Regions from separate parts of the Desulfovibrio sp. 7SRBS1 genome, predicted to be linked through region 1. Evidence: riboswitches for the same ligand, from Rfam matches in the RefSeq annotation. Region 1 holds a riboswitch; each other region holds the start of a gene.

What was found. Region 1 has a riboswitch for cobalamin ahead of ACI0FJ_RS18920 (5-methyltetrahydropteroyltriglutamate--homocysteine S-methyltransferase). Riboswitches for the same ligand answer to the same signal wherever they lie in the genome.
Region 2: another riboswitch for cobalamin. It lies ahead of ACI0FJ_RS17950 (sirohydrochlorin cobaltochelatase); the one in region 1 lies ahead of ACI0FJ_RS18920 (5-methyltetrahydropteroyltriglutamate--homocysteine S-methyltransferase).
Region 3: another riboswitch for cobalamin. It lies ahead of ACI0FJ_RS05935 (sirohydrochlorin cobaltochelatase); the one in region 1 lies ahead of ACI0FJ_RS18920 (5-methyltetrahydropteroyltriglutamate--homocysteine S-methyltransferase).
Region 4: another riboswitch for cobalamin. It lies ahead of ACI0FJ_RS09070 (anaerobic ribonucleoside-triphosphate reductase activating protein); the one in region 1 lies ahead of ACI0FJ_RS18920 (5-methyltetrahydropteroyltriglutamate--homocysteine S-methyltransferase).

Annotation. Positions count from the first base shown of each region.
Region 1 is NZ_JBJKFD010000001.1:4,287,802-4,292,715, reverse strand. Features, by position in the region: gene ACI0FJ_RS18930 (TRAP transporter large permease) at 1-875, shown strand, start outside; gene ACI0FJ_RS18925 (M15 family metallopeptidase) at 946-1,746, shown strand; cobalamin riboswitch at 2,172-2,372, shown strand; gene ACI0FJ_RS18920 (5-methyltetrahydropteroyltriglutamate--homocysteine S-methyltransferase) at 2,600-3,733, shown strand; partial or broken gene ACI0FJ_RS18915 (hypothetical protein) at 3,954-4,148, opposite strand; partial or broken gene ACI0FJ_RS18910 (IS5 family transposase) at 4,269-4,914, opposite strand, start outside.
Region 2 is NZ_JBJKFD010000001.1:4,071,045-4,075,958, reverse strand. Features, by position in the region: gene ACI0FJ_RS17960 (S1C family serine protease) at 1-679, opposite strand, end outside; gene ACI0FJ_RS17955 (cysteine hydrolase family protein) at 891-1,451, opposite strand; cobalamin riboswitch at 1,696-1,878, shown strand; gene ACI0FJ_RS17950 (sirohydrochlorin cobaltochelatase) at 2,057-3,166, shown strand; gene ACI0FJ_RS17945 (sigma-54-dependent Fis family transcriptional regulator) at 3,203-4,914, opposite strand, start outside.
Region 3 is NZ_JBJKFD010000001.1:1,234,321-1,239,234, forward strand. Features, by position in the region: gene ACI0FJ_RS05915 (double-cubane-cluster-containing anaerobic reductase) at 1-437, opposite strand, end outside; gene ACI0FJ_RS05920 (methyltransferase) at 859-1,881, opposite strand; gene ACI0FJ_RS05925 (MarR family winged helix-turn-helix transcriptional regulator) at 1,933-2,316, opposite strand; gene ACI0FJ_RS05930 (sirohydrochlorin cobaltochelatase) at 2,579-3,379, shown strand; cobalamin riboswitch at 3,425-3,612, shown strand; gene ACI0FJ_RS05935 (sirohydrochlorin cobaltochelatase) at 3,723-4,631, shown strand; gene ACI0FJ_RS05940 (FecCD family ABC transporter permease) at 4,646-4,914, shown strand, end outside.
Region 4 is NZ_JBJKFD010000001.1:1,959,755-1,964,668, forward strand. Features, by position in the region: gene ACI0FJ_RS09065 (ribonucleoside triphosphate reductase) at 1-1,547, opposite strand, end outside; gene ACI0FJ_RS09070 (anaerobic ribonucleoside-triphosphate reductase activating protein) at 1,450-2,232, opposite strand; cobalamin riboswitch at 2,283-2,451, opposite strand; gene ACI0FJ_RS09075 (hypothetical protein) at 2,965-3,450, opposite strand; gene ACI0FJ_RS09080 (hypothetical protein) at 3,733-3,912, opposite strand; gene ACI0FJ_RS09085 (hypothetical protein) at 4,334-4,914, shown strand, end outside.

The sequences.
Region 1 (4,914 bases):
CAGGCCTTACCGCGGGCAGTTCGCTCATAGGTCCCATTATTCCGCCCAGCATTTTCATGATCCTGTTCGGTTCAATGACCAAGACCAACGTGGGCGCATTGTTCATGGCAGGTGTGCTGCCCGGTCTGCTGCTGGGCATCGCCTTCATGGTCATGCACCGCATCAGTGCTGCCCGGCTGAACCTGCCCATCGTGAACGCCAAGTTCTCCTTCAGCAAGCTTATGGGCGCAACGGGCGGTGCGGTTACGGCACTTATCGCCCCCGGCATCATCATCGGCGGCATTCTGTTCGGCTTTATGACGCCAACGGAATCCGGCGCCGTGGCCAGCCTGTATGTCTTGTTGGTCGGCCTCATCTGGACCCGGCAGCTCACTTGGAAGGGAATCACCAAGGCCTTTTCCAATACAGTGCGGCTGTCCAGCGTCATCTTCGTGGTTATCGGCGCGGCCACCATTGTGGGCTGGATTCTCTCGTCCGAGCAGGTGCCGCAAAAGTTGGCCCCCCTGGTTCTGGAGTATGCCAAGACCCCGTCCATGGTGCTGCTGTTCATGAGCCTTATCGTCTTTGTGGTGGGCATGTTCATGGAAGAAATCGCCGCCCTGGTGCTGCTTACTCCCGTGTTCGCGCCCCTGGCAGTGGTTGCGGGCATCGATCCGCTGCACTTCGGCATCGTCATGACGCTCAACATCACCATTGCGCTCATCACGCCGCCCATGGGAGCCTGCGTCTACATCGTGGCCTCCATCGGCTCGGTGTCGTTGGAAAAGATGTTCAAGCACATCTGGCCGTTCGTGCTCGTGGCACTGGCCTGCCAGCTCATGCTGATCTTTTTCCCGTCCATATCCCTCTGGCTGCCGCGTCTGCTGGGATACTAGTACTCAAGCAACGGCCCGCCCAGAACCGGGCGGGCCTACATATAGCACTGCCCATGCATTGGAGGTTCCAATGGCACGACTCATAGACTCCCCTCCCATACCGGTATCGGCAACGCCGTCCTGGGATGAAGTCTTTACCAAGGAAATAAAAGAGAGCGGGGAAACCATAGTTCCCCTCTCCCTGGCTGAAAATCAAATTCTTGTCCGGCCCGCCTACTTTTCCGCAGGCATAGACCGCGCACTTCCCGAATGCTACGCACGCGACCAGATACGCTGCATGCTGCTGAAGGCAAACAGCCTGCTGCCCAAAGGCATGCGGCTGGTCATCCTGGACACATGGCGGAGCAAGGAAACACAGTCCGCGCTCTTCCGGGAATGTGCCGCCGCACTCGCCAAGGTCTACCCGGACAAGGACGAACCGACCATCAATGAAATGACCAGTGAATTCGTTGCCCGGCCCAGCCTGGAAAGCTCGCGTCCCTCGCCCCACGCCACAGGTGGCGCCGTGGACCTGACCATTGCCACAACAGACGGGCAGCCCCTCTTTTTCGGCGCGCCCTTCGACTACCCCGGCCCCATTTCCAACACCCGCTATTTCGAGGAACGGCTGGAGCAGGGCGAAACTCTTTCCGAAACCGAGGAAGACGCGCTGGAGAACCGCCGCCTGCTGTACGACGTCATGATACGGGCGGGATTCGTCAACTACCATGGCGAGTGGTGGCATTTCGAGTACGGTACCCAGCGTTGGGCGTACCTCAAGGAACAACCCCACGCCCTGTACGGCCCCAAGATCGTCACGCTCAATTCGTTCGCCTCGTTCGTGCCCTCGCCCAATTCGGAGATCACCACCCTGGTCAGCGCCGGAGGCTGAGGAAGTGACTACAAAGTTTAATTTGCAGGTTGCTCAAAAGGTATGAGAACAAGGCGCTAGAAAAACACGAGGCCGACGCGCATTTCCTGATACGCAAGGATTCGAGTTTTTCGCAGCAACGAAAGGAGTACATTGAGCAATCTGGGACCAGAGGCGCTGCCTCTGGACTCCGCCAGGAGGCAACGGCCTCCTGGACCTGCGATTCGTTCATAAGAAAATCCCCGTGTGGCCCATGGCCCACGGGGATTTTCTTATGAACAGAGGGACATAGGGTTATCGCACCTTTTTGAGCAGCCCTGGCAGGTTGCGCAAAAAAGTACGAGAGCAAGGCGATAGAAAAAATCAAGGCCGACGCGTATTTCCTTGATACGCGAGGGGTTGAGTTTTTTCGCAGCAACGAAGCTATCGTGCCTTTTTCAGTAACCTGATGTTGTTCTTGACAAGACTCTCACCAACATATATCAATACATCTAGATATAGTTGACAAGAAACGGAAAGCGGTGAAAGGCCGCTGCGGACGCGCCACTGTATCCGGCCATGCAGCCGAAGCCACTGTTCGCCACAGAATGGGAAGGCCAGGCACACTCGAACCGGGAGCCAGGAGACGTCTTGTCAACGCTGTGATGACAACGGCTTGTTGGTTTCGTCTCGCGCAAAGACAATCCTCACGATCATCTCGAATGCTTCCGCCTTCGAGTTCTCTTCTTTCGCAAAACAAACCAGAGCCAGTGTATGACGCTCAGTTCGTTGCTGGCTTTGGAGGCCTCAGCCTCCTGCCACAATCCTACTGGGGCGGTCACTTTGGCAATTGGTGCCCCTGCTCATTCATTCGAAAACAACCATGGATACCATTATGACAAACTCATTTGATCAAGCTACAGCCCGCACTCTCCCCCCCTTCCGAGCCGACCACGTAGGGAGCATACTCCGCCCGGCATCCGTAAAGCAGGCCCGGAGCCAGTTTCAGGAAGGGAAAATTACCGCTGCCGAGCTCAAGAAAGCCGAAGACAAAGCCATTGCCGACATTGTGGAAAAGCAAAAGGCATGCGGCCTGAAGGCCGTAACCGACGGCGAACTGCGCCGCAGCTGGTGGCACCTGGATTTCATGGCCGATCTTGATGGCCTGCAAAAAAAAGTCACGGACAAAGGATTTATTTTCCAGGGCGTTCATACCCGCGCGGAAAGCGTGGAGCTGGTGGGAGAAATCGGCTTCGGCACCCATCCCATGCTGGAGCACTTCGCATTCCTCAAAAAATGCGCTGGCGACCACACCGCCAAAATGACGATTCCCTCCCCTGCCATGCTCCACTTTGTACTGGCAGTTCGCAACGAGCAGTTTGCCCGCCCCGATTTCTACCCCACGGAAGAAGGCTTCCTGGTCGATATTGCCCAGGCTTACCGTGACGCACTTGCCGCCTTTTACAACGCGGGCTGCAGATACCTGCAACTCGACGACACCAGCTGGGGTGCGCTGTGCAATGCGGACCAGCGCGAAGCCATGAGCAAACGGGGAATAGACCCGGACGAACTGGCCAAGAAGTATGTGCGGCTCGTCAATGCCGCCATTGATGACCGTCCCGACGACATGATCGTAACCATGCACATCTGCCGGGGGAACTACCGTTCCACCTGGTTCACAAGCGGCGGATACGACCTGGTGGCTCCGGAACTCTTCGCCAATGCCAAGCTGAACGGATTCTTCCTGGAATACGATTCGGACAGGGCCGGAGACTTTACACCGCTGAAGCATATCAAGGATCAGCAGGTTGTCTTGGGACTCATCTCATCCAAAAGCGGTGAATTGGAAAAACGTGAAGAGGTTTTGGCCCGATTGGAAGAAGCAGCCCAGATTGTGCCGATCAATCAGCTCTGCCTCAGCCCCCAATGCGGCTTTTCCTCCACCGAGGAAGGCAACACCCTGACTGAAGAACAACAGTGGGCCAAACTGCGCTTTGTGGTCGATACTGCTGCTGAAGTCTGGAAATAGGCTAGACCGCGCGACTTGAGCTTCCGGCTTCGTTGCCTTGCCGGGAAACTCAACTTACGCGGTCTACACATTTAATACTTCCAGCAACCTAGGACCAGAGGCGCTGCCTCTGGACTCCGCCAGGAGGCAACGGCCTCCTGGACCTACGGTTCGTAAGAAAATCCCCGTGTGACCCAAGGGCCACACGGGGATTTTCTTATGAACAAGGAAAAAATAAAAATTATTTAAAAATATTTTTCTGATGAAACTCTAGGAAGGGAAAATGCCGACAGTCTAACTTAATTTTCATTTTTTTATTAATTCCAAGAACCTTAAAGTTCTTGAATGTGTCAGAAATCATAATATCTCCAGATTCATCAAAAGAAATAAATCCAGCATCAAAAGCTCGGTCAATATTAGGAATAAGTAGCAGTCCATTAAATAGTCAGGCCTGAAAAACCCGTTTCAGCTTCTACGCCACATTTTCCGCCAGCCGTCGGCTTGAGTCTTTGCCGAGGAGCAGAAACGCCAAGAGCGCAAAAAACTCTCCGATTTTCCGCATCCACTTCCTGAAGTTGAACGCCGCTGCGGCCATAAACAAGTTAATGGCGTCGCCGACCGCGCCCTTGAGATAGCTCCGGGCCATGCGGTGATCGTGTTTGAGATGGCCGATCACCGGCTCGATAGCCGCCCGACGGCGGAAGCGGAGCCGCGCCATAAGGCGCTGGTACGGTGTGTCCTTCTTCTTCGGAGGCTTTGGGATGAGGATTTGCGTGTCACCGACCTGATTCAGGCCCCTGTAGCCTCGGTCGCAGATCGCCATGGACGGACAGACCCCGGTGACCTCCCAACACTGTTCGAGGACATCCGGCAACGTATGGCCGTCGTAGACGTTCTCGTTGAACGACATCGCGCCGACGATGATACCCGTAGTTTTTGTGACCGCGATGGACGCCTTGCGCCCGAACTCGTACTGCTTGTGCGCTTTACCCTTGGAGATGCAGAGAATATCGGGTTCGTGTAGGCTGTAGACCTTATTCTTGTCGCTTCGTTTCTGGTCCTTGACCCGCTCGTACAGGTCAAGTCGCTCCTGGTGGCGGCCCAGGGCTTCGCCCGGCAATTTGCGCCGGAGTTCACGGATCAAGGCACCAGCCATTGTCCGCATCTTCCTCGCCTTTTTGGCCATCTTCATCCGTTTCAGC
Region 2 (4,914 bases), 220 kb from region 1:
CGGGTTGCCAGGCGGGCAGATCAGAGGAAAGAACAATCCCCACAAAGTCTCGCTTGTCCGGTACAAAAGAGGAAAAGACCGCCACCTGGCAGGCATCGTCCCACGATGTCCAGATGCCTTCCACCTTGTCCAGAGTGCCGAGGTGCTCGTCGAAATACCGCTCCAAGTCCTGGCGCGAACGGTCTATGTTCTCCCACTCTCCGGCCAGAAGGCGGTCCTTGCTTTTCTGGGCCTCGGGCGAATAGCCCTGGTACAGCTCGAACACGCCGCCCAGCGCCTTGCGCACTGCCTCCACGGCCTGGTCGCGCGGCTCCAGAAAGCCGCCGCCGTACTCGGCCTCGCCGCGGTAGATCACACGCTTGTCCACGTAATCCAGCAGCCTTACCTGGGCCCGCGCCTCCCACTCCATGGCGATGGTACGCGAATTCAGCACCAGCACTTTGGACCGTTCCTTCATGGGCAGGGCATCGGCCCTATAGACGCTGATCACTTCGAACCCCATGCCGCCGAACATCCGCTCCAATTCCATGGCAAGCATCAGGTCGTCGTTGCGGTCGGCCACCACAACGTATTTGTACGCGTTGAGGTCGACGCCTTGTTCCGTGGCATAATGGGACTTGCCGCAGGCGGTGCAGAGCAGGACGCAGCAGAGCAGAAACAGGAGGGCTCGATTTCGCATGCTCCCGGTATGACGTATCAAAAGAAACACGTCAATCTATTGCCGATTTAGGGACAGGGTATCATTGCCATCTCCTGCCCTATTCCCTTCTCCTGCCCGCCTTTCCTCGCGCCCAGTCCAGATTCGCCGGTCCAGATTCGCCGGTCCAGATGCGCTGATCCCGAAACGCTGCAAAAAAGAACGTCGGATTGAAACGATCGATTCGCCGCCGCTACGCGCTCAATAACTGCTTGGTCGTAATGACTTCGCAAAATTCCTTATGCAAGCTGCATAAATTCACAGCTAAAATTATTTCAGCACTATATTCTATGCCATCCGGACCAATTTTATTGAATGTTGCTGTGGCGTCGGAAACAAGCAAGACATCAAAACCAAGGTTCCCCGCCATACGCGTGGTTGTTGACACACATTGGTCTGCTGTTAAGCCTATGATAACGACTTTTTCAATATTTTCAGACCGGAGATACGATTCCAAATCTGTACCAATAAAGGCACTGTGCACAGACTTCTGAAAGATTGGCTCCCCTGCAATGGGCTCTGCTTCCGGCTTGAACTCAAATCCAGGTTGGCCTGGGCGAAGTGGTGAGTCTGGATTTACAGAACAATGCTGGATGTGAATTACAGAACGTTTTTCCTTCCTCCAAAATGAGATTATACGAGAGATGTTCTCTTCTGCCTTTGGATTGCTTCTTTCTCCAAAAATAGGATCGTCCAATCCTTTTTGCACATCCATCACAATAAGCGCTGTCTTTGCATCTGGTGTATAGCCCATATTTCATCTCCATCTGGTTTATTATTCATACAACATGAGACAGAGTCGATCTTTCTGATCGTCCGACAGTTTCCATGACGTTGTTTATAAGAAAAAGAAGAGGGTTGAGTTAACTCGTATGATGAACGACCTGAACAACCGCAACACACAAAATCAACCTCTGTAGTATAGAAAAACCGCCCCAGCCTGCCTACTCTTTTTTGGAAATCCTGCGCGCCCCGGTTTGACTTTCCATGTCCCCCAATATATCCATTTTTTTGTTGGTCCCGTAGGGTTAAACAGGGAAGCTGGTGAAAAACCAGCGCTGCCCCCGCAACTGTAAGCGAAGAGACAATTTCCCCTGCCATTGGTCACCGAAAACTCGGGAAGACCTGGAAATCGTCATTGACTCACAAGCCAGGAGACCTGCCAACAACACCTTCTCCGCCAGGAAAAGCGGGAGTGCTTTTCAGACGGAATTCGCCAGGCGTGGTCCAAACGGCCCCGCGCGCCATATACGAACCAGTTTCGAATATATTGTTGTTTGCTCCCTAACGTCCTGTAATGGCCTGTGCCCATTTGGACCAATCTGGGGGATTCCCCTTTGCTTGCCCCAAGGAGACACCATGCCCCAAGTACCCCACAAGCCCCGGAAAAAAGCCGCTCCCAAAGAACATAGTGCGCACGATGCAGCCAGCGGCACATGTTGCCATGGTCATGCCCATGACCATAACCATGACCATGAAGAACACCACCACGGGCACCAGCATCACCATAACGGGAATGCCCCTGATCACCACGATCACGATGCTCACCGTGACCACCATGACCACATCGAGCACGATGATCACCACGGTCACGACGATCACGACAATCAGCATAACGAACATTGTCATCATTCCCACCATCATCACCACGGCGGCGTCCCCAAACCCCGCACCGGCAAACACGGCATCCTGCTCTCGGCCTTTGGCTGCGCACTGCCGCACACCCACAAATATTATGATCTGTTCGAAGAAGAAGTCCGGGCAGCCTACCCGGACATGGACGTTCGCTGGGCCTTCACGGCCAACCGCATACGGGCCAAACTTCGTGCGCGAGGCATGGAACACCTGTCCGTAGCCGAAGCCCTCTCGCAGATGGTCGACGACGGATTCAGCCATGTGGCAGTACAGTCCGTGCACACCGTACCGGGCGTGGAATACGAATGGACCGTGCAGCAGGCAAAGGCCATGGTCCACCCACGCAAGGGGCTGACCAAAGTGACCATTGGCGCGCCGCTCATGCAGACCATGGCAGACATGGAACGCACCGCCCAAATCATCATGCACAGCCTACTGCCCAAGACAGAGGCGAACGACGGAATCATCCTGGTGGGACACGGCACCTATCACCAGGGCCATGCATTTTATCTGGCATTGGAAAATCTGCTGATGCGGACCGCACCCAACATCGCCATGGGTACGCTCATGGACAGGAACGGTCCGGCGGAAATAGGACAGCGGTTCCTCGACAAGGGCGTGCAGCGCGTTTTTTTGGTGCCCTTCATGTGTCTGCCCGGCCATCACGTGCAGGTGGACATGTTCGGCGACAAGGCCCAGGCCTGGAAACAGGTCCTTTCCTCCATGGGGTTGGAGGTCATGCCCGTCACCACCGGATCTTTGGAACACAAGGCCTTCCGCGACATCTGGCATGACCATCTGGCCAAGGCCGTGGCCGCCTTGCAAAAGGGGTAGCGCACTGGCCAAAGTCGGCTGAACGCTTCCGAGAAATTATTCCTCGCGAAAGGAATCCAGCGACAAACCGTGCCGCCTGAGGTGCGCATAAAAGGTAACGCGGGAAACTCCCACCTCCTTTGCCGCTGCACTGACGTTTCCGCTCGATGCATGCAAGGCCCGGATAATGCGCCTTCTCTCCCTGCTGTGGTTGGACTCCTCCAAAGGTTCCGTCCTGCTTTCCCACAGCCCGCCGGGCTGGATGTCGGGCTGTGTGGCGGTTTCGACCTGCGGGGCGAACAGCCCGGCAGCTGGCTCCAGATCCGCCCCACAAACCGGTCCACAAAAAGGCTCGTGAACCGCCGAACCCACAGGCTTCCCAAACGGTTCCCCCAAATCTTCGCCCAAATTTTCCCCCGACGAGGCCATCCAAATTTCCGACGGCAAATCATCCCGACGAATAAGAGGCCCGTCGGCCATCACGGCTGTGCGCTCCACCAGATTTTCCAGTTCCCGCACATTCCCCGGCCAGTTGTAGGCTTCCAGACAGTGCATGGCGCCAGGGCTGAACCCATCCAGCCTCTTGCCCAGTGTGGGAGTAATCTTTTGCAGGAAAAAATTGGCCAGCAGTCGGACGTCCCCACGGCGGTAATTCAACGGCGGTACATTAATAACCAGCACATTGAGCCGGTAGAACAGGTCGTTGCGGAATGTGCCGTTTTGCACCGCCTGTGTAAGGTTGCGGTGTGTGGCCGCGATAACCCGCACATTCACCTGCCGCGAACGCTTGCCCCCAACGCGCGTCACTTCCCCTTCCTGCAACACCCGCAGCAGATTGACCTGTGCAACCAAAGGCATGTCGCCGATTTCGTCGAGAAAAAGAGTGCCCCCGTCGGCCAGCTCGAACTTGCCGGGTGCGCCCTGGCGCGAAGCCCCGGTAAACGCCCCCGCCTCGTATCCAAAAAGTTCGCTCTGCACCAAATCGCGCGGGATGGTGCCACAGTTGATGACAATAAAGGGCTGGTCGCGCCGGTCGCTGGCGTTGTGAATGGCCTGGGCAAACAGTTCCTTGCCCACGCCGCTCTGCCCCAAAATAAGGGTGGTCATGGAGTTTTCGCTGGCCTTGTGCGCCATTTTCAGCGCCTTGTGCATACTCCGGGACTCACCCAAAATGTCGTTGAAATTGTACACGGCCTTGGCCCGCGTAATCCGGTTGGTCAGCTTGTGCACACGGCGGCTTTCCCGAAGCGTCAGGCAGATGCCCCCTTCCGGAAGCGGGGAAGAAGAATAAACGCATTGCAGGGCCGTGCCGTCCGCCAGCCGCAGGGAGCATTCGCTGTCCTTGACTATTTGCTCGGACTCGAAAAGATCATCCTCCCCCACCACGTCGGCAAAGTCCGCAAATGGTTTTCCCGCCACATCCTCTGCGCAATGAAACATGCGCCTGGCATAGTGGTTCATCACCCGCACGCGGTCTGCGGCATCCAGCACCACCACGGCTTCGCCGAGAAGATCCATTATGGTCCGCGTCTCACGGAGCAGATGGCGCAGGCGCATCTGCTCCGTAACCGCCTTGGCTGCGGAAATGATCAGCCCGAAGGTGTGGTGGTTGAAGCTGTCGCGCTCCATGGTCATGGAAAGGCTTCCGACCAGATTGCCTTCAAAGTCGAACACCGGCGCGGCAGCACAGGACCAGCTGTCGAAATACGGGTTGTAATGTTCACAGCCCAAAACACAGGTGGACGCCTTTTCTGCCAGGCAAAGGCCCA
Region 3 (4,914 bases), 3.1 Mb from region 1:
TCGCAGGTAGTTTCGCCCACAACCAGGTCGCTGGACTCGATGTAAGGACAGAGGCGGGCCAGCTTGAAGCCCATGAAAGATTTGATCAAAGCGCAGGTGTTGCGGGGAACACGCTTTTCCGCCTCCTGCGTTCCAGCATCGGCACCGGCACACAGCCCCACCTGAATGGCATCAGCGGCCAGGGTAAGCTCTTCGGGCACAAAAACACAGAATGTCCCCACAACTTTATGCCCCTGCGCCTTGGCGTCCTGCAGCTCCTGTATGCGCAGTCCATGCACTTCGCTCAATACGAAGTCCATGTATTCCATTCCCTTGAGGCGGTTGTCCTGAGACATGTAAATATCGCCGTAAAACTTCCCCAGCACTTCAAGCAGGCCATCGTGTGCTTCAATATCCAGGTTCAGTTTTTCCCACATTTCCCTATGCGTTTCGCTCATGTTTGTCCTCCGGTGCGTATCCTCTGGCGGATGATGCGTTGCAGTTGTTTTGTCGGGGCCGGAAACCTCCCCCAGTTTCATTACGTTACAGGCAATAGGGTGTACAAATTGATAGTAGGAACTCCTGGAAAGGAGATATATCGACAAAATAAATGCAAACCGAGATACCTTACTTGGAGTCTGAAACTCAAACTATGCAGTACAGGGGAAGGAAAAGTCCGAAGAGAGCAGTCTTCATATGTATCTCAATGCTTTGAAAAAGTGACGTAATCACCTAAAATTCAATACAAATTTACAACATTACAAATAAATGAAAATTGATCTGGGCATATTATTGGTCATTACCACAAAATCCGGAGCGGCTCTCCTCGAAAAGCCGCTCCGGATAGTATATCCGCCTTATGCAGACTAAAAAGCAGGCCTACAAAGGCTTGCGGGCGGCAACCAGTGTGGACCACCCCTTACTTGAGGTTTTGACCACCCTGATATCCTGCAGACCATAGGCAGCCAGCATATCACTCAGGGTATCCACGGGGAGAAAGTGCGATTTGTATCCGGCCAGTCTGGTAACTAAATCCAGCAGAGACGCATCCTTGGCGGACGTGTCCTCATCTTTTGCCATGTGATGGGATACAAACCAGCCGCCGGGCTTCAAGGACCGGCAGATGCGCCCCAAAGCTTCAGCCCACGCGTCCTCGCTGCTTACCAGGCTGTAAAAAACATGCGAGGCCAAAGCCAGATCGAACGAAGCCTCGGGCAACTGGTCCTTGCGCATGTCATACGCCATTGTCTCGACACGTCCGTCATATCCCAGCTTCCGGCAACGCTCGGCCGCAGTTTCCACTACATCGGGAAGGTCGCAAATAACCGCGCGGAGCGACGGATTTCTGTCCGTAAGAAGCATGGAAAAAGTGCCATGGTTGCCGCCAATGTCGCACATGCGGGTAAACTCAGAAAAGCCCGGCAATTCGGCAATTATCTCCACCGCCCGCTGCATGGGGCCAGCCATGGCCTCCTGGGCCGTTCCCTCCATGGCAAAATCCGCTGCCCAGGGTGCCGCCTGCTCACTCAGCCCCTCTTTATTGCGCAAGAGGTGCACCATATTTTCCGTGCACAAGGACATGAAATAGGTATTCAACTGCATGGCTTTTCCCTGAAACAACGGCGAGGAGGAGACCAAAAACTCGGCAGCTGTCGGCGTATTGGAGTACTTGGCCCCCTTTCTTTCCAAAAGGTCGAAGGCAACGCAGACATCAAGCAGGGGGGCCAGACGGTCGTCCAATGTCCCTGTGGCTTCGGCAATCTGCTCCGGAAGGGCCGGTCCATCCGCCAAGGCATCAAAAAGCCCTATTTCCATGGCAGCACTGAGGGCACTGCTTCCTACCCCCTGAAACTGGAGGCTACGCACAGGATAAAAGCTTGTTTTCGGAGTGGGAATGTTCACGGAGACTCCTTTGTTAAAGTATATAGCACCTATACACTTTGGGTAAAAAAATTACTTCAGGTACCCGTCCATCCAACTGTTCAACTTCTGCCCAAAGTCACACACAGCCTTAAAATCGACTTCGTCCATCTGTCGCAGGTAGTCAATGAACGCCTTATCATGCTCCTGATGAAAAGTGTTATGTCCGGCGCATACTTCATGCCCGGACCGGGTACACCGAACAATCAGACGTGACCTGTTGTCCTTGTCCAACGTCTTTTCAACCAAATTCTTTTCTGCCAACCGCCCTACCAATTGAGAGACAGCACCTTTGGTAATTCCGGTTTCCCGAGCCAAAGCGGTAATGCTGGCACCACCAAGCTCCAGGATGGTTTCCAGCATATGCACCTCGGCTGGGTACATGGAAAGCCCTTGCGGCCCCAAATTCTGGGGCATTTTTTCCACAGCCGTATACTTTTCCAGGGCTTGCCGGAGATTCCGAAACAGTGGCCCTATGGCTTCAAAAGTTCTCATACCGATGTGTATAGCTGCTATACACATCCTCGTCAAACATTTTTGATCTTGCGGTTTAATGCCACGATGCCTCTTTCACCTGTTCACCGGTTGCCCCCCGTTTTACTCCTCTGGTTGACACCCAGCCACCGGCCCGTGTACTTCGCTAGGCTCTCGAAGCATATTGCAGATACATAAAATTTCCATGAAGCAGACCTCACAACACAAGGCCATTGTTCTGGCCGCATTCGGCACGGTGCGTCAAAACGCGCGCCAGGGTTTTGACGTTGTGGAGCAACGAGTACGCGCGCTATATCCCGAATGGGAGGTTGTCTGGGCCTTCACTTCGGAAAAAGTACGCCGGGGCATTACCCGTTCCGGACAGCAGGCCGATTCCATTGATTCCGCCCTGGACCGACTCAAAGCCAAGGGCATGACCAGGCTGGCTGTCCAGTCGCTGCATACCGCACCAGGCAGCGAATTCGAAAATATGCGCGACACCTGTATGGAACGGTTGCAGGCAGGCGAATTCGAAGCGTTGCATGTGGGCGGCCCTCTGCTCGACTCCCCGGAAGACCTTGAACTTACCGCGCAAGGCCTGCGCACCTATCTTCCGCCCTGCCGTGCCGGTGAGACCGCCGTACTGGTCGGGCACGGTGCCATCCACGAAGGACATGCCTGCTACGCAGCCTTGCAGAAAGTCGTCCACAAAATCGATCCCGACATCCTCATCGGCACCCTGACCGGCGAACCGGGCATTGATAAAATTTTGCAGATTCTGCTCACACGGGCTCCCCAAAACGTCCACCTGCTGCCTTTTCTCAGCGTCCCCGGCTATCATGTACGTGAAGATATTGCCGGAAACGGAAGCGCGTCATGGGCCAGCCGCATCCAAAAAGCAGGCATGCAGTGCCACGTCCGGCAGACCGGAATCATAGAACACCCGCCATTTGTGGACATCTGGCTCGCTCATCTGGCAGACGCGGTCCAGGCCGTGGAAAGCTGAAAGGCACTACAAAAGCTCCATTGACACTTTTCCCCCACCCGGCTTAATCACCTTTTCACGACAGATGCGCACCGTGCGCTTAATAGGGAATCCGGTGTAAAACCGGAACGGACCCGCCGCTGTTACTCCGCAGTCCACAAGGCTGTATCGGCCCTTACACGCCACTGGTTGCTACCGGGAAGGCCGCCGATGAAAGGAGAAGTCAGAAGACCTGTCTGCCGTAGTTTCACACTCTCTCCGACAACGGGGGCATTGCCGTGAGAGGATCGTCTTTTCGACGCCACACCCTGCCCTACCTGCAGGGTGTCCTTATTTCCGCCCCGGAAATCAACGGAGCTTCTCCATGTACAAATCTTTTCATTGCAGGACCTCGCGCCTGTTGTATTTGCTGTGCGCATCCTTTCTCCTTCTGACGTTGAGCTGTACCGGCGTTCTGGCCTCGCACGGGCAAGAACAACCGGAAAAAACCGGCATCCTTCTGGTGGCGTTCGGAACCAGTGTTCCCGAAGCACAGGTCGCTTTCAAAAACATCGATTCCATGGTCAAAAAGGCCTTCCCCGGCATTCCCGTGCAATGGGCCTATACCTCGCACATCATCCGCCACAAACTTGCCAAACAGGGGCAAATTCTTCTTTCCCCGGCCCAGGCCATGGCCAAAATGGCAGATGAAGGTTTTACCGATGTGGCTGTTCAGTCTCTGCACACAATTCCAGGCGAAGAATTCCATGCCATGTTTGGCACGACCAGGGCTTTCCAGAAAATGCCCAACGGCATTCCTCACATTGCAGTAGGCCAGCCCCTGCTCAGCTCCGCTGCGGACATGAGCGCAGCGGCAGACGCGCTGCTGGCAAACGTGCCCAAGGAACGCAAACCATACGAGGCCGTGGTGTTTATGGGACATGGCACCCCGCACCCTGCCAATGTATATTATCCTGGCATGCAGTATTATTTCAGCCTCAAGGACCCCAATGTCTTTGTTGGCACTGTGGAAGGCTCCCCCACGTTGGATGATGTCATCAAAACGCTCAAGGCGCGGAAAATCAAAAAGGCATACGTCATGCCTTTCATGTCCGTGGCTGGAGACCATGCCAGAAACGACATGGCCGGAGACGAGCCGGATTCATGGAAGTCCGTGCTGACAAAAGCTGGTATAGAGTGTGTTCCCGTACTCAAGGGAACAGCGGAAATGGACAATGTGGCCTCCATCTGGATTGACCACCTGAAAACCGCCATGCAGCAACTGAAACATTAAAACGAGAGTTGGCGTTGAGCCACCCAGCCCTTCTTGTTCATAACCAACAACGGCGGCGGCGCGTTCTTGCAGTTGCCGCCGTTGTCTTGCTTGCCTCCAGTGCGGCGGCCCTGCTGTGGGCTTGCTTCACCGGGCCTTTTCCCATTGCCGCCGATGATGTGCTGACCGCCCTTTTCGGTGGCGAAAGCAGTGCGGCATTGTCTCCGGCAATACACACCATAGTGGTGGACCTACGCCTGGCCCGCTCCCTGCTGGCCTGGCTGGTGGGCGCATCCCTGGCCGT
Region 4 (4,914 bases), 2.3 Mb from region 1:
GCCAGCCGGTAGCTGGTCCCTTCGGCGGGCGTGGCTTCCAGGTTGTACAGGTTGCCGGTTTCCTCCTGAAAATCGGAGGTCAGATCGCGCAGATGGTTCAGGGCGCGCTGCATAAGGCGCGTTCCGGCTTCCGAATCTATGCCCTTGCCCAACAGGTTGAGGCATGCCTCGTGGCCGCCGACCAGCCCGATGGTGGAAAAGTGGGCATTATACCCGTTCTTGAGGTAGCGGTAGGTCCAGGGAAACATGCCGCGCTGCAGATTGTCGTTGATCATCTTGCGCTTGAACTCCAGGCAGTCCTTGGCAAGGGTGGCGTACTCGCCGATAAGGTCGAGAAAATCTTCCTCGCCCTGGGCAAGATAGGCCAGCTTGGGCAGGTTGAGCGTAACCACGCCGATGGAGCCGGTCAGGTCGCCCGCGCCGAACAGTCCACCGGTTTTCTTGCGCAGTTCACGCAGGTCCATCTGCAGACGGCAGCACATGGAGCGGACGTCTTCGGGGGCCAGGTCCGAGCTGATGAAGTTCTGAAAATAGGGAGCGCCGTATTTGGCGGTCATTTTCAGCAGCAAGTCCCCCACTTCGCTGTCCCAGGGAAAATCTTCCGTGATGTTGTAGGTGGGGATGGGAAAGGAAAAGATACGGCTGTGGTGGTCGCCGCGCAGCATCACTTCCAGGAAGGCGCGGTTGATCATTTCCATTTCGGGAATGAAATCGCCGTAGGTGGCATCCTGCAACTTACCGCCGATGATCACGGCTTCGGACGCCAGATGCTTGGGCGGATTGAGATCGAACGTCAGGTTGGTGAACGGGCTCTGCCCACCCCAGCGCGAGGTCGTATTCAGGTTGAACACGAACTTCTGCATGGCCTGAAAGACTTCGTCGTAGCTCAGATTGTCGTGGCGGACAAAGGGAGCCAGGTACGTGTCCATGTTGTTGAAGGCCTGGGCACCAGCCCATTCGTTCTGCAGGGTGCCGAGAAAGTTGACCATCTGCCCCAAAGCGGAGTCGAAATGGCGGGCCGGGCCGGCGCAGGAACGGTCTTCCAGTCCGAAACCTTCCAGCAGCAGGTCGCGCAGGCTCCAGCCCGCGCAATACCCGGCCAGCCCAAAGGACAGATCGTGGATGTGGAAGTAGCCGTGCTCGTGGGCCTGGCGGACTTCCTCAGGATATTTTTCCAGCGCATAGCGGGCCTGAACCGTTCCGGACAGGTGCAGCATGAGCCCCTGAAAGGAATGGGTCATGTTGGCGTTTTCACTCACACGCCAGTCGGCCTTGTTCAGGTAGTTGTCTATGGTGTCCTTGATGTCGAGATAGGCCTCGGTATGCTCACGGAGCTGGCGGCGCTTTTCCCTATAGATAACATAGCGACGGGCCACATGGTACAGACGGGACTCCATGAGCACCATCTCGACCATGTCCTGAACCTGTTCCTGGTCGGCAATATCTACATCACCAAGCTTGGCTTCTACTTTCCCCGCCAGACGTTTGGCCAGCAGCGGGTCCTTCACCCCGCTCGCTTTCAGGGCTTTCAGAATGGCCAGGGCAATCCTCTCCGTGGACCAGGTCTCCAGACAACCGTCGCGTTTGCTTATCTTGCTGGGCATTGCTTCTCCGTGGGGGGACGTAGTCTTGCAACGTCAGTTTAAAACCGTTGGGCAGATAGGTCTTGGCAGTCTCGATATCCTGGGCATCGAGCAGAGGTACTTTGGTAAGGCGAAAACGAAAGACGTCCGGCTGCTTTGCGGCCAGAGCGAAAATCCACTCAAGGGATTCCTGCGCCTGACGTTCGGTGCATGTATCGCCGGTAAGGGCCGGATACTTGTGCCATGGACCTTTCACGTCCACAAAAAACGCGTCGGCAAGCTTTTGTTCCAAAAGCATGCTCACGGTGCCCGGCTGCAACCCGTTGGTATCAACCTTGACGGGCAGCCCAAAGCTCCTCATGTCCTGAAGGAATGCGGGGAAATCGGGAACAATGGTGGGTTCCCCGCCGGAAATGACAATGCCGTCGAGCCAGTCCTTGCGGCGCTCGATGTAATTGACCACGTCGGGTGTAAACAAGGCAGGTTGTTTTTCCGGGTGCCAGGCAATGTTCGCATTGTGGCAAGTGGGGCAACGCAGGTTGCATCCGCCGAAAAACAGAACACAGGTGGTGTGACCAGGCCAATCGCAAAGGCTCAGAGGTTGGAGTCCCCGAAGCAGCTGCCAGGCCGGAGAAAGTTTGTCGTGCATGCGGCTGTATTTTGTGTGGCTGAACGTTGTCGTCTTCCTTGTGGAAGACTTTTGGAGGAAGTCTTCAGGCAGGGTCTGCTGGCTTATCCCGAATCGGCAAGAACATTCTGAAAACATTCACTGATTCGCGAAATACAGCGGCGGAACCGCTCCGGAATCGCACCGGAAAACCGAAAAAAAATCAAGCGATTAAGCGTAACCTGAAGAAATAATTCGCAATTTTCCATCCTGCCCCAAAGGCCGGAAGACAATCGCGCACATTGAGAGTGAACCTACTTCATCAGCCATTTCTTGTACAGTGCAGCTCTGTTCAAAAGCGTTACTTTATTTTGGCTCATCGCCGATTACAAGCAATTAGGTTCAATTAATCATGTCTGAAAAACTTTTTCCACAGGACAGTGGAGGGGGACCCCCTATTCGGCAGGGCATCAAAAAAAATTGAAAAAAAGCCCCGGCCATTTCACATGGCGGGACTTTATCTTATCGGCAAAGCATCTGGAGCGTACTGACAGCGCATGTTTCACGGAATAGGATTAGGAACAGCACTCCCCGGATTATACACAGGCCGGTCATAGATCTAAATAAAAAGTCCGTGGAATACATTTATGTACCTCACGGACTTTTCCTGCCAAAAACCACCCTGCTCTTGTCCGGCCCGCTGCACGCGGCCATATGGGAAGGCAGTTTACTGTTTCTTTCCGGCGAATTTTCCGGCTTCCCCGGTCGGCCAGTTCAGGAGTCGGCCAGTTCCTTGGCAATTTCTTCAGGAGTCATGTTCCAGAAAGGAAAGCCGTCCTTGGTGCGCCGCACCTTGACGAATTCGTTCTCGGTCTTCTTGATCTTGGTGGCCATGAGCACATCGTGCCCGTCGATTTCCACCCAAGCACCGTATATCTTTATTTTCTGTCCGGGCCGCAGATTGAGCGCTTCCAATTGCTCGTGGATGTACCCCTTGGGAGCCACATGCACCACAATATCTTCGCCGTCCGCACGGTCCTTTACCACAATGGCCGATCCCACTGCCATTCCTGGCAAGGGAGTCACATCTATAAGCTCTACAAAGCTGCCCTTGATCTTATCGTACTCGGCAACGTCGTACATTTTACTGTATTCGCCGTCCGCCTCCCAGCCGACAAACGTGTCCGCTGCCAGGGCAAAGGACCCCCACATGAATATCCCCAAAAAGACAACGGCCAGAGCCGACGCTGTATGCCGCATAGGTGAAACTCCTTTCTTCGCGTTTATCTGAGAATAGGCGGGGGGAGTTTTTTTTTCAAGCAGAGATGCGAACACACATCGACCGCATCCCATGACACGCCCATATAAATAATAAAATATAATTGGGTACCAAGGATTTGCTCTGCCCTATCCCCCCCAATGGCCCTTTGGACAGCACAACGTTTATATGGGGGATAAGTTGCCCCCTGCCCTTCGCATACAAAAAAAGCCCGATGCCGAAGCACCGGGCTTTTCCTCCACAAAGGGAAGATGTTTGATGAGTTAGAACATGTCGGAACTGATCTGTTCGGCAGCCTGGTCTATTTCCGCTTCGTCGCATGAAGGGCAAAACTTCTCGAGAAGCTTACGGACCAGATCTTCCGTTTCTTGGGAACTCTCAGCTTCAGCGGTTTTCTGAGAACCGGAAGCCTTGGCATTGGCCACGATTTCCTTCACAGTCATGCTCAGTCTCCATTGCTCAATAGGTTGCAGTACGGGGCTTCTGGAAAAACTAGGCTGGAAGAACATGTAAAAAAGGGCCATTACGATTGTATGACAATTCCATTGCTTTGGCACAATGTCAAGCCACACTATGGAAATCAATTTCTTCTCTCCCACATTTTTTATCTGAATGTAAACTCCCCAGTGAGCACAAAATTGTCTGCATACATTTCAAGAGTCTGTTGACCAACCTCCCCTGATTGCTGCAAAGTATCCGTTGAGGGGGCTTACGATCATTCTTCTGACAGTCTCGCAAAGACTGTGCGGAACTACCGCCGGCCGTGCCCGCATGGAGCGCACACGGTTTGCAGAAGACGGCACAACCATGTTTTGCATGGTGACGGACGCGCCATAGTGCGCCGACACCGCCAACAGGATGCCTATGATACGCAAAGCCATTATTACAATTACGCTTTTGTGCTGCCTGCTCTTCTGGGGCGTCAGCATTGGAATAAACCGTCTGGTCGAGAGTGCCGTAACCGACTACCTCAAAGACACCTGTCTTGTTAACGGCACCCTTTCAGAGGCCAAGGTCTCGCTTCTTTCAGGCGAGGCCGTGCTCTACGATCTGCGAATCGACAACCCGAAAGGCTTTCCCAGCGGAAGCGCCTTGGCAGTGCGGTCCATACGTCTGGCCTTCAAGCCGGATATCCTGTTCAACTCTCCGTTCACCTTGCGCGAAGTCGTCCTGGATGAGCCGGTCGTCCTTTTGTCCGGCCCTGTGGATGAAGACAACATTCTGGAAATAGGTCGCAACCTCACCGCAGCCATCCGCGTGTACGCAATGGACCTGCACCACAAGCGCAGCGATCCACTCATCCGCATCGAAAACATGTACACAGTGGACGGCATGCTCAAAAGCAAGGATACAGGGCCCGAACCGGTGCGCCTGCCCACGTTGCTCCTCAGCCAGGTGGGCGGCAGCAAGGGGCTTCCACTCAGCAAGGTTGTCATGCGTCTGCT